One region of the Streptomyces sp. NPDC051133 genome, then DNA from elsewhere that is predicted to be linked to it. Evidence: riboswitches for the same ligand, from Rfam matches in the RefSeq annotation. Region 1 holds a riboswitch; the other holds the start of a gene.
The links. Region 1 has a riboswitch for S-adenosylmethionine ahead of AB0N17_RS22425 (amino acid ABC transporter permease). Riboswitches for the same ligand answer to the same signal wherever they lie in the genome.
Positions count from the first base shown of each region.

Region 2: linked by a shared signal. The riboswitch ahead of AB0N17_RS42870 (aminotransferase class V-fold PLP-dependent enzyme) and the one ahead of AB0N17_RS22425 (amino acid ABC transporter permease) in region 1 are both predicted to bind S-adenosylmethionine.

Region 1 is NZ_JBFBBK010000021.1:82,508-87,546, forward strand. It holds gene AB0N17_RS22415 (putative leader peptide) at 1-33, shown strand, start outside; gene AB0N17_RS22420 (glutathione S-transferase C-terminal domain-containing protein) at 162-1,025, shown strand; SAM riboswitch class IV at 1,091-1,199, shown strand; gene AB0N17_RS22425 (amino acid ABC transporter permease) at 1,524-2,504, shown strand; gene AB0N17_RS22430 (amino acid ABC transporter ATP-binding protein) at 2,501-3,298, shown strand; gene AB0N17_RS22435 (transporter substrate-binding domain-containing protein) at 3,363-4,391, shown strand; gene AB0N17_RS22440 (GNAT family N-acetyltransferase) at 4,480-5,039, shown strand, end outside.
Region 2 is NZ_JBFBBK010000085.1:6,554-11,592, reverse strand. It holds gene AB0N17_RS42875 (PQQ-binding-like beta-propeller repeat protein) at 1-803, opposite strand, end outside; gene AB0N17_RS42870 (aminotransferase class V-fold PLP-dependent enzyme) at 877-2,238, opposite strand; SAM riboswitch class IV at 2,431-2,547, opposite strand; gene AB0N17_RS42865 (hypothetical protein) at 2,625-2,798, opposite strand; gene AB0N17_RS42860 (PRC-barrel domain-containing protein) at 2,827-3,183, opposite strand; gene trpD (anthranilate phosphoribosyltransferase) at 3,352-4,416, opposite strand; gene AB0N17_RS42850 (cytochrome bc complex cytochrome b subunit) at 4,540-5,039, opposite strand, start outside.

The sequences.
Region 1 (5,039 bases):
CGTGTCTGCAGCGCGATCGACCCCCAGGGCTGAGCCGCGCCCATCCCGCACCGGAGACGCCCTCAGGTGTCGTGCCGTCCGGTGCGTACGGGAGAGCTCCGCTCCCTCACCCGACGTCGCTTCCGCCGCGCGTACGCCCGCGCCCGCTCCCGGGGAGAGTCATGACTGTCACACCGCTGGCCGCCCACGCCTCCGGCCGACCCGCGCCCGCCTTCCGGGGCCGGATCGGCCGGGATGCGCGCAGCGGCCACTACGCCGTTCCGGGCCGCTACCGCCTCCATCTGTCGACCGCCTGTTCCGGCGGCCTGCGCATCGCCGTCACCCACAGCCTGCTCGGCCTGGACACCGTCTGTCCGGCCACCTTCCTGCCCGCGGTCCCCGACTGCCCCGAGGGCGGCCACTCAGTCCTGCGTCCGTTGTACGAGGCCAGCGCCCACCGGTACCCCGGTCCGGCCGTCGCGCCGGTGCTCAGCGACGACTGGTCCGGGCGGATCGTCAGCACCCATGCCCCGGACATCATGCGCGACCTCGACCGCCGGTTCGGCGGTGACCGCCCCTCGCTCTACCCGTGCGGCGCGGAGTCGGAGATCGAGGCGGTCGAGCGGATGTGCGGGCAGGGCATCGAACAGGCCGCGCAGCACGCCGGATCGGCCGGTGGTGAGCCGGTGGAACGTGACGCGGCACTTGGCACGCTGCTCGAAACGCTCGGGGCCCTGGAACGCTGGCTCGAAGGACGCACGTACCTGATCCGCGACGATGTCACCGCCGCCGACGTCGCGTTGTGGGTCGCCCTGGTCCAGCTCGATACCGTCCACCGCAACCACCTCGACGCCTCCGCCGTCCAACGCATCGCCGACCATCCGACCCTGTGGGCCTACGCCCGCCGGCTCGCCGCCCATCCCGCCTTCGGCGGCCACCTCGACCTCGACGGCATCGAGCGCCGTCACCACGCCCGCTGCCAGGGCCTGGAAGCCGCCGGAGCGGCCGTGCGGATCCTGGACTGGGCGGCCCACACCACCCGTTAGCCGTTCCACCTGGTGGACCGGCGTTGACATTCGTTCGGGCAATTGTCTTAACTACGGCCCAGAACGGTCATGAGTGTCAGCGACAAGCCCTGGCTGGCTGACCGGCAACCCTCGCGCCGCGGTGGGGTGCCCCAGGTGACGACCGGACCGAAGACGTTTCGGTAAGCGCGAGGCCCACAGGGCCGGAACAGTGATGGTGACGCCATGTACGCAGCTCTCAGGACGGCCACGCGCCGCTCCCAGGGCTGCGTACAGCCGCACCCGAACCCTCTCGTCGCCGATCGCGCCGTCGATCTGCTCCGCGTGAACAGCGCACTGTGTACCGCACCGGGCCGTGCCCGCTGTCGGGGCTGACACCTCCCCGCAGCCCCCGCACTCCCTGATGAACACCGCCCGTGCGGTGTGCCGTCGTCCTCCCCGCCCCCGGTACCTCGCCGTCGTGTGCGCCCCCGCATGCCGCCGCGCTTCCGGGGTGTACCCACCCAGCCGGAGCCCACCATGAGTGAACCCCCTGGCGCCACCGTCACCCTCCCCCAGGCGCCGACCGCCGATCAACCATCGAAAGCCCTCACTGCCCAGCGAGTTCTGCCGCTGCGGCGCCCCGGACGCTGGATCGCCACCGCGGTCGTCCTGGTCCTGGTCGCCCAGTTCGTGCACGGGCTGGCCTCCAACCCCTTCTACCAGTGGGACCGCTGGGGCTACTGGTTCCTGCGCCCCACCATCCTCGACGGCCTGCTCATCACCCTCGAAGTCACCGCCTACAGCGCGGTGCTCGGCCTGATCGGCGGTGTGCTGCTCGCCCTGGCCCGGCTGTCGAAGAGCCCGGTGCTGCGCGCGGTCAGCTGGACCTACGTCTGGGCGTTCCGCTCCATCCCCCTCATCGTGGTCCTGATCTTCCTCTACAACTTCAGTGCCCTGTACAAGACTTTGAGCGTCGGCATCCCCTTCGGGCCGGCCTTCTTCTCCTTCGACGAGTCGAAACTCGCCACCGACATGGTCGTCGCCGTCGTCGGCCTCAGTCTCAACGAGGCGGCCTACGCGGCCGAGGTGGTGCGCGGCGGCATCCTCTCCGTCGACCAGGGCCAGCACGAGGCGGCCGCCGCCCTCGGCCTGCCCAAGGGCTACCAGTTCCGCAGAATCGTCTTTCCCCAGGCGCTGCGCTCCATCATCCCCAACTACGTCAACCAGCTCATCGGCCTGATCAAGGGCACCTCGCTGGTCTTCTACGTCTCCCTGCTCGACCTGTTCGGCTCCGCGCAGACCATGGGCTCCACCTACCCCGGCGACATCGTGCCGCTGCTGCTGGTCGTCACCGTCTGGTACCTGATCCTGACCAGCGTCGTCTCCGTCATCCAGTTCTACGTCGAGCGGTACTACGCCCGCGGCGCCACCCGCAGCCTGCCGCCGACACCGCTGCAGAAGCTCCGCACCGGACTCACCTCCCTGCGGGCCCGCATCCGCCGGGAGGCCGCCGTATGACCACCGACACCATCGAGGCCCTGGCGGACGTCGAGGCCGCCACCGTCGAGGTCCACGACGTGCACAAGTGGTACGGCACCCACCGGGTGCTGGACGGCGTCGACCTGACCGTCCGCCCCGGCGAGGTCACCGTCATTCTCGGCCCGTCCGGCTCCGGCAAGTCCACCCTGCTGCGGGTCGTCAACCACCTGGAGAAGCCCGAGATCGGCTACGTCAGCGTCAACGGCGAGCCGATCGGCGTGAAGCGGCAGGGCGAGAGGCTGAAGGAGCTGAGCGAGCGCGCCATCCTCACCCAGCGCGGACGGATCGGCTTCGTCTTCCAGAACTTCAACCTGTTCCCCCACCTCACCGTGCTGGACAACGTGGCCGCCGCCCCGGTCGCCACCGGCAGACTCGGCAAGCCCGAGGCCCAGGAGCTGGCCCGCGAACTCCTCGGCCGCGTCGGACTCGCCGACAAGACCGGCGCCTACCCGCGCCAGCTCTCCGGCGGCCAGCAGCAGCGCGTCGCCATCGCCCGCGCCCTCGCCCTGCGCCCCGGAGTCATCCTCTTCGACGAGCCCACCTCCGCCCTCGACCCCGAACTGGTCGGCGAAGTCCTCGCCGTCATCAGGGACCTGGCGACCAGCGGCACCACCCTTCTCATCGTCACCCACGAGATCGGCTTCGCCCGCGAGATCGCCGACCGGGTCGTCTTCATCGACGGCGGCAAGATCATCGAGCAGGGCCCGCCCTCCGAGGTCCTCGACAAGCCGCGCCACGAGCGCACCAGGGACTTCCTCAGCAAGGTCCTCTGACCCGCCGCACCCTTCAGACCTCCCCCCACGCCACCCTCATCACCTCCAGCGACAAGGAACGGCCATGGCCTCCCACTTCACCCGACGCAGCCTGATACGCGGCATCACCGCGGCGACCGCCGTCGGCTCCCTGGCCACCGGGCTCGCCGCCTGCGGTGGCAACAGCGACGCGGCCACCTCCACCGACAGCGCCGCCAAGACCGGCGAGGTCGTCATCGGCCAGGTCTCCAACGGCGCCGCCCAGCAGACCTCCATCAAGGTCTCCGAGGTCAAGTCCATCAGCGCGGAACTGCCCGCCGCCGTGAGGAAGAGCGGCAAGCTGGAGATCGGCATCGGCGCCCTGCCGGCCGGATTCCCGCCGCTGGCCTACGTGGGCAGCGACCAGAAGACCCTCACCGGCGCGGAACCCGACTTCGGCCGCCTGGTCGCCGCGGTCCTCGGCCTCCAGCCCGAGGTGAAGAACTCCACCTGGGAGAACCTCTTCGTCGGCATCGACAGCGGCAAGGTCGACGTGGCCTTCTCCAACGTCACCGACACCGAGGAACGCAAGAAGAAGTACGAGTTCGCCTCCTACCGGCAGGACAACCTCGCCTTCGTCGTGCCGAAGAAGAGCACCTGGAACTTCGACGGCAACTACGAGAACCTCGCCGGCAAGACCGTCTCCGTCAGCTCTGGCACCAACCAGGAAAAGATCCTCCTGGAGTGGAAGGGGAAGCTGGCCAAGGAGGGCAAGAAGCTCACCGTCAAGTACTTCCAGGACAGCAACAGCGTCTACCTCGCCCTGTCCAGCGGCAAGATCGACGCGTACCTCGGCCCCAACCCCGGCATCGCCTACCACAACCGCCAGGTCGCGAACACACCCAACGCCACCCGCACCGCGGGCACCTACTCCGGCGCCGGCGCGAGCCTGCAGGGCCTGATCGCGGCGACCGCGAAGAAGGACAGCGGCCTGGCGAAGCCGCTCGCCGACGCCATCAACTACCTGATCAAGCACGGTCAGTACGCCGAGTGGCTCAAGGCCTACAACCTCTCCAACGAGGCCGTCGCCAAGTCCGAGGTCAACCCGCCCGGACTGCCCCTCGACAACTCCTGACCATCGCGTGCCGGGGATTCCACCGCCGCCTCGCGGTGGAGTCCCCGGGCGTCGGACACCCGAGCCGCACCCCGGAGACCGCCACACCATGTCCGTGACCAGCATCGACGCCAGCTCCGTGCACATCCTGGACAACCCCGCCTGGGCCGCGCTCACCGGCCCCCACGCCCACTTCGCCCAACGAATCGGCCACGCCGCCCGCTACCACCAGGACGTGGCCCCTTTCCACGCCCTCTCCGACGAGGACGACCCGCGCGCCTGGGCCGACCTCGCCGCACTCGTCGGCCCTGGCGGCACCGCCGCGGTGCGGGGCGTGACCGAGGCGGCGGTGGGCTGGGAGGTCGTGCGCACCGGACACGGCGTCCAGCTCGTGGACACCGCCCTGCGCGCCGAGCCCGACCCCGAGGCCGTACGGCTCGGCCCCGGCGACGTGCCCGAGATCCTGGATCTGGTCGCCCGCACGGAGCCGGGCCCCTATCTGCCCCGCACCGTCGAGCTGGGCGCCTACCTCGGCATCCGCCACCAGGGCCGGCTGATCGCCCTGGCCGGCGAGCGGCTGCACCCGCCGGGCTGGACGGAGATCAGCGCCGTGTGCACCGACCCCGACCACCGCGGCCGGGGCCTGGCCACCCGTTTGGTCCGCGCGGT
Region 2 (5,039 bases), on a different contig from region 1:
AAGCCGGCGCTCGCCACCACCTCCGCCGGCAGCGGGCGCTTCAGCGGGTCCTCGTGCAGACAGGCCGCCACCAGCGGGCGTATGTCGTCCGGTACGCCGGACAGGTCGAGGTCGCGGGTGAGGATGCGCAGCAGGATCACCGAGTCCTGGCCCTCGCCGAAGGGCTCGCGGCCGGCCGCCGCGTAGGCGAGGACCGCGCCGAGGGAGAAGACGTCGCTCGGCGGCCCGACCTGGCCGCCGTTGCGGATCTGCTCGGGCGAGACGTAGCCGACCGAGCCGACGACGGCTCCGGTGCGGGTCAGCGCGGTCGCCTCCAGGGCCCGCACGATCCCGAAGTCGATGACGCGGGGCCCGTCCGGGCCGAGCAGGATGTTGGACGGCTTCAGGTCGCGGTGGACCAGGCCGCCCGCGTGGATGGCGGCGAGCGCCTCACCGAGCGCGGCGGCGAGCACCCGGACCGCGCGCCCCGGCAGCGCGCCGTGGTCCAGGACGGCGTCGCGCAGATTCGGACCGGGCACGAACTCCGTGGCCATCCAGGGCCGTTCGGCCTCCGTGTCGGCGTCCGCCACGCGGGCCGCGAAGGTGCCGGCGCCGCCGACGGTCTGCGCGGCACGCACCTCGTGGCGGAACCGGGCACGGAAGGTGCGGTCCTCGGCGTGCTCGGTCCGTACGACCTTCACCGCGAGCCGGAGGCCGGTGCGCGACTCGGCGAGGTAGACCTCGCCCATGCCGCCGGCGCCGAGTCTGCCGAGGACCTCGTACGGGCCGACGTGTCGTGGGTCGGTTGCGCGCAGCGCGTGCACGTGGTGCTCCCCCCGGGTCAGCTGCTGCCAGGGGGAGTGTATGCGGCACCGTCCGCCGTGCTTCGCCCAGCCGTCACACCGCCGGCACGCAGCGGCCGTCCTCCGTGCGGTACGTCCACTTCGCGCCCTGGGTCACCAGTTCCCGGACGGCGGTCACGAAGCGCTCGACGTGCTCGTCGGGGGTGCCCGCACCGAAGCTGACCCGGATGGCGTTCAGGGACTTCTCGCCGGGCGCCGCCTCGGGGGCGCCGCACTCGCCCTGGGTCTGGGGGTCGGTGCCGAGCAGCGTGCGGACCAGCGGGTGGGCGCAGAAGAGGCCGTCGCGGACGCCGATGCCGTACTCGGCGGAGAGCGCGGCGGCGAAGTGGGAGCTGTTCCAGCCCTCGACGACGAAGGAGATGACGCCGACGCGCGGGGCGTCGTCGCCGAAGAGGGAGAGGATCCGGACCTGGGGGACCTCGGCCAGGCCCTCGCGGACCCGGGCGATCAGCTGCTGCTCACGGGCGACCAGGCCGTCCCAGCCGGCGTCGGTGAGGGCCTTGCAGGCCGAGGCGATGGAGTAGGCGCCGATCACGTTCGGCGAGCCGGCCTCGTGGCGGGCGGCGCTGTCGTGCCACTCCACGTCCACTCCCCCGTCGGTGCGCCGGGTGACCTTGCGGCTGGCGCCGCCGCCCGCGAGGTACGGCTCGGCCGCGCGCAGCCAGTCGGCGCGGCCGGCCAGCACCCCGGAGCCGAAGGGTGCGTACAGCTTGTGGCCGGAGAGGGCGACCCAGTCGACGTCCAGGTCACGGATGTCCACGGGGTGGTGGGGGGCGAGCTGGGCGGCGTCCAGGACGATCCGGGCGCCGTGCGCGTGCGCGGCGGCGGCCAGTTCCCGCACCGGCCACAGCTCACCGGTGACGTTGGAGGCGCCGGTGACGCACACCAGGGCCGGGCCGTACAGGTCACGGCCGGCGAGGGCCCGCTCCAGGGTCGCCACGGCCTGCCCCGGGGTGCTCGGGGCGTCGAGGTAGGTCACGCGGGCGTCCTGCCAGGGCAGCAGGGAGGCGTGGTGCTCGGTCTCGAAGACGAAGACCTGGCAGTCGGCGGGGAGGGCGCGGGCCAGCAGGTTGAGGGAGTCGGTGGTGGACCGGGTGAAGATCACCTGGTCGTCGGCGCGGCAGCCGAGGAAGTCGGCGACCGTCCTGCGGGCGTTCTCGAACAGGTCGGTGGAGAGCTGGGAGAGGTAGCCGGCGCCGCGGTGCACGCTGCCGTAGTACGGCGCGTAGGCGGCGACGTCGTCCCAGACGCGCTGCAGGGCGGGGGCGCTGGCCGCGTAGTCGAGCGCGGCGTAGGTGACCTCGCCGCCGGTGACGAGCGGGACGGTGACGTCCCGGCCCAGGACGGACAGCGGGGCACGGACGGACCGGTCGGCGGCAGGGGTGAAGACGGACATGGGTGAACTCCCGTGAGGCGAGGTGACATCGCCGCGCGAGCGGACGGGGCTCGAGCGCGGAGAAGAACGCGGAGAAGAAGAAAAGGGAAACGCGGAGGCGGGGCTCTGCGGCCCTATCGCATTCGCTTGCTCACGGAAGGCTCCCTCGAACGACCAGGACCCCTGGTCCCGCGCTCTGAGAAGCGCGCGAGGGGTCCGCGCTTGCCGTGGACCTCGCTGCCCACGACCTGGTCTTCACCCGGGGCACCCCGCCACGGACGGAGGGTTGCCGGACAGTCGGCCGGGGCCTCATGACTGTCACTCATGACCTGGACAGGAACGTACGCGAACCGATCACCGGCCCGCAACTCGTGTCCGGATCGCGGGACGCGCGCCCGGCGCCGCCCTCACCGGACCAGGTGGTGCCGGCGCGAGCGCCGCGACCAGCGCACGCCGAACAGCACCAGGTCGGCGACGAGGACCACCGCGCCGATGATCAGCAGGAAGAACAGCCCGTGCGCCGCCACGCCGATGAGTCCCAGAATGATCGCCACGATGATCAGGAGCAGGAAGAGCACCATGGGTGACCACATCCTCCGGCCGGGCCGGTCAGCCTCGCGCCAGACGGCGTCCCTGGTCGGCGCCGGCCTCGTAGGGCCTGTCGTAGTGTTCGAAGATCTCGTGTTCCCGCTCGACCGGCAGGACGTCGTCCATGCCGATGGACGGCGCCTTGCGCACCTGCGCCCGTGGATGGGCCACCTGCACGTAGCCGGGCCCGAGGGTCGCCTCGTCGAGGGGGACGAAGACGAGCCGGTGCCGGGTCGGCATGCCGGTGCGGACGGTCACCATGGCGGGTGTGTCGGTGGCGGTGTCCACGTAGACCGCTTCCAGGGCTCCGATCTTGCGGCCCCTGGGGTCGATCACGTCGCGGTTGCGCCACTCGCGGACATCGGCTGAGTGGATCATGTCTCGCTCCTCGCGGTCCGCCCTCCCGGACGCCGCGCCAACATGGAGCAGCGGCGGGAGAGGCACCACGTCTTCACTCTACTCCCGCGACCGCACGGGCCGACGGCCCCGAAGGCGTCCGCGCCCCCTCGGGCCGACGGCCCCGCGCGCCTCCGCGGACGCCCGCCGTCACGCGTTGCTGACGGCCACCCAGCGCTCCAGCACCCGCTTCGCCGCGCCCGAGTCGATCGACTCCGCAGCCCTCGCCATGCCCGCACGGAGCTGGTCGGCGAGCGGGGCGTCCGTCGGATCCAGGGCGACCAGCGCCGCCGCGGAGTTCAGCAGCACCGCCTCCCGCACGGGACCCTGCTCGCCGTCCAGCAGGCGGCGGGCGACCTGCGCGTTGTGGGCCGGCTCGCCGCCGCGCAGCGCCTCCACCGGGACCAGGTCGAGCCCGGCGTCCCGGGGGTCGAAGGACTCCTCGGTGACCTTGCCGTCCCGGACCACCCAGACCCGGGAGGTGGACGTCGTCGTCAGCTCGTCCAGGCCGTCGTCGCCGCGGAAGACCAGCGAGGAGTTGCCCCGCTCGGCGAGGACCCCGGCGACGATCGGTGCCTCGCGCGCCACGGCCACGCCGACCGCCTGCGCCCGCACCTTCGCCGGGTTGGTCAGCGGGCCGAGCAGGTTGAACACCGTCCGGATGCCCAACTGGCCGCGGGCGGCGCCGACATGACGCAGCGCCGGGTGGAACTTCACGGCGAAGCAGAAGGTGATGCCGGCCTCCTCCGCGACCTCCGCCACCCGGCGGGGGGTCAGGTCCAGGTTGACGCCCAGTCTCTGCAGGACGTCGGACGAGCCGGACGCCGAGGACGCGGCCCGGTTGCCGTGCTTGACGACCTTCGCACCCGTACCGGCGACGACCAGCGAGGACATCGTGGAGATGTTCACCGTCTTCGCCCCGTCGCCGCCCGTGCCGACGATGTCGACGGTGCGGCCGGGCACCTCGATCACGTTCGCGTGCTCGTACATGGTGCGGACCAGACCGGTGATCTCCTCCACCGTCTGCCCCTTGGCCCGCAGCGCCACCGCGAACCCGGCGATCTGCGCGTCGGTCGCCTCGCCGCGCATGATCCGGTCCATCGCCCAGGCGGTGTCGTCGGCGGACAGGTCGTGCCCGTCCAGCAGGCCGTTCAGCAGGGCGGGCCAGGAACGGCCCGCCGCGGTGTCGCCTCCAGCGGGGGTCACAGCGCTCATCAGCCGCTCCTGGTGTCGTACGAAATCAGTGGTTGATCCCCACCCTATCGACCCCCGGACACGGCGAAGGGCCCCGTCCGCAACCCGGACGGGGCCCTTCAGCGTGGTGTGGCGACGCGGGGATCAGTGGTGGCCGTGGCCGCTCGTGATCTCCTTGTACTCATCGACGCTCGGCTTCGGGATCTGGTTGTCCTCACCGTAGTAGGCGTTGGACAGCTTCGCCCGCAGCTTCTCCGAGGACGGGATCTTGCGCTCGACCCCGTTCTCGTCCACCGCCGGGCCGATCTCGGCCGGCTCGTACTGGTGGTGCGCCGTGAGGGTGTGCAGCTGCTCCTGGCTGAGCGGCTCGTGCACCTCGATGAACTCACCGTGCGGCAGGCGCTTGATGATGCCGGTCTCACGACCGTGCAGCACCTTGTCGCGGTCGCGCCGCTGCAGACCCAGGCAGATCCGCTTGGTGACGATGAACAGCACGACCGGGCCGACGAAGACGAAGATCCGGACGAACCAGGTGACCGCGTTGATCGACAGGTGGAAGTGCGTGGCCCACAGGTCGTTGCCGCCACCGATCAGCAGGGTCAGGTAGACCGTCATCCAGGCGACACCGAACGCGGTGCGCGTCG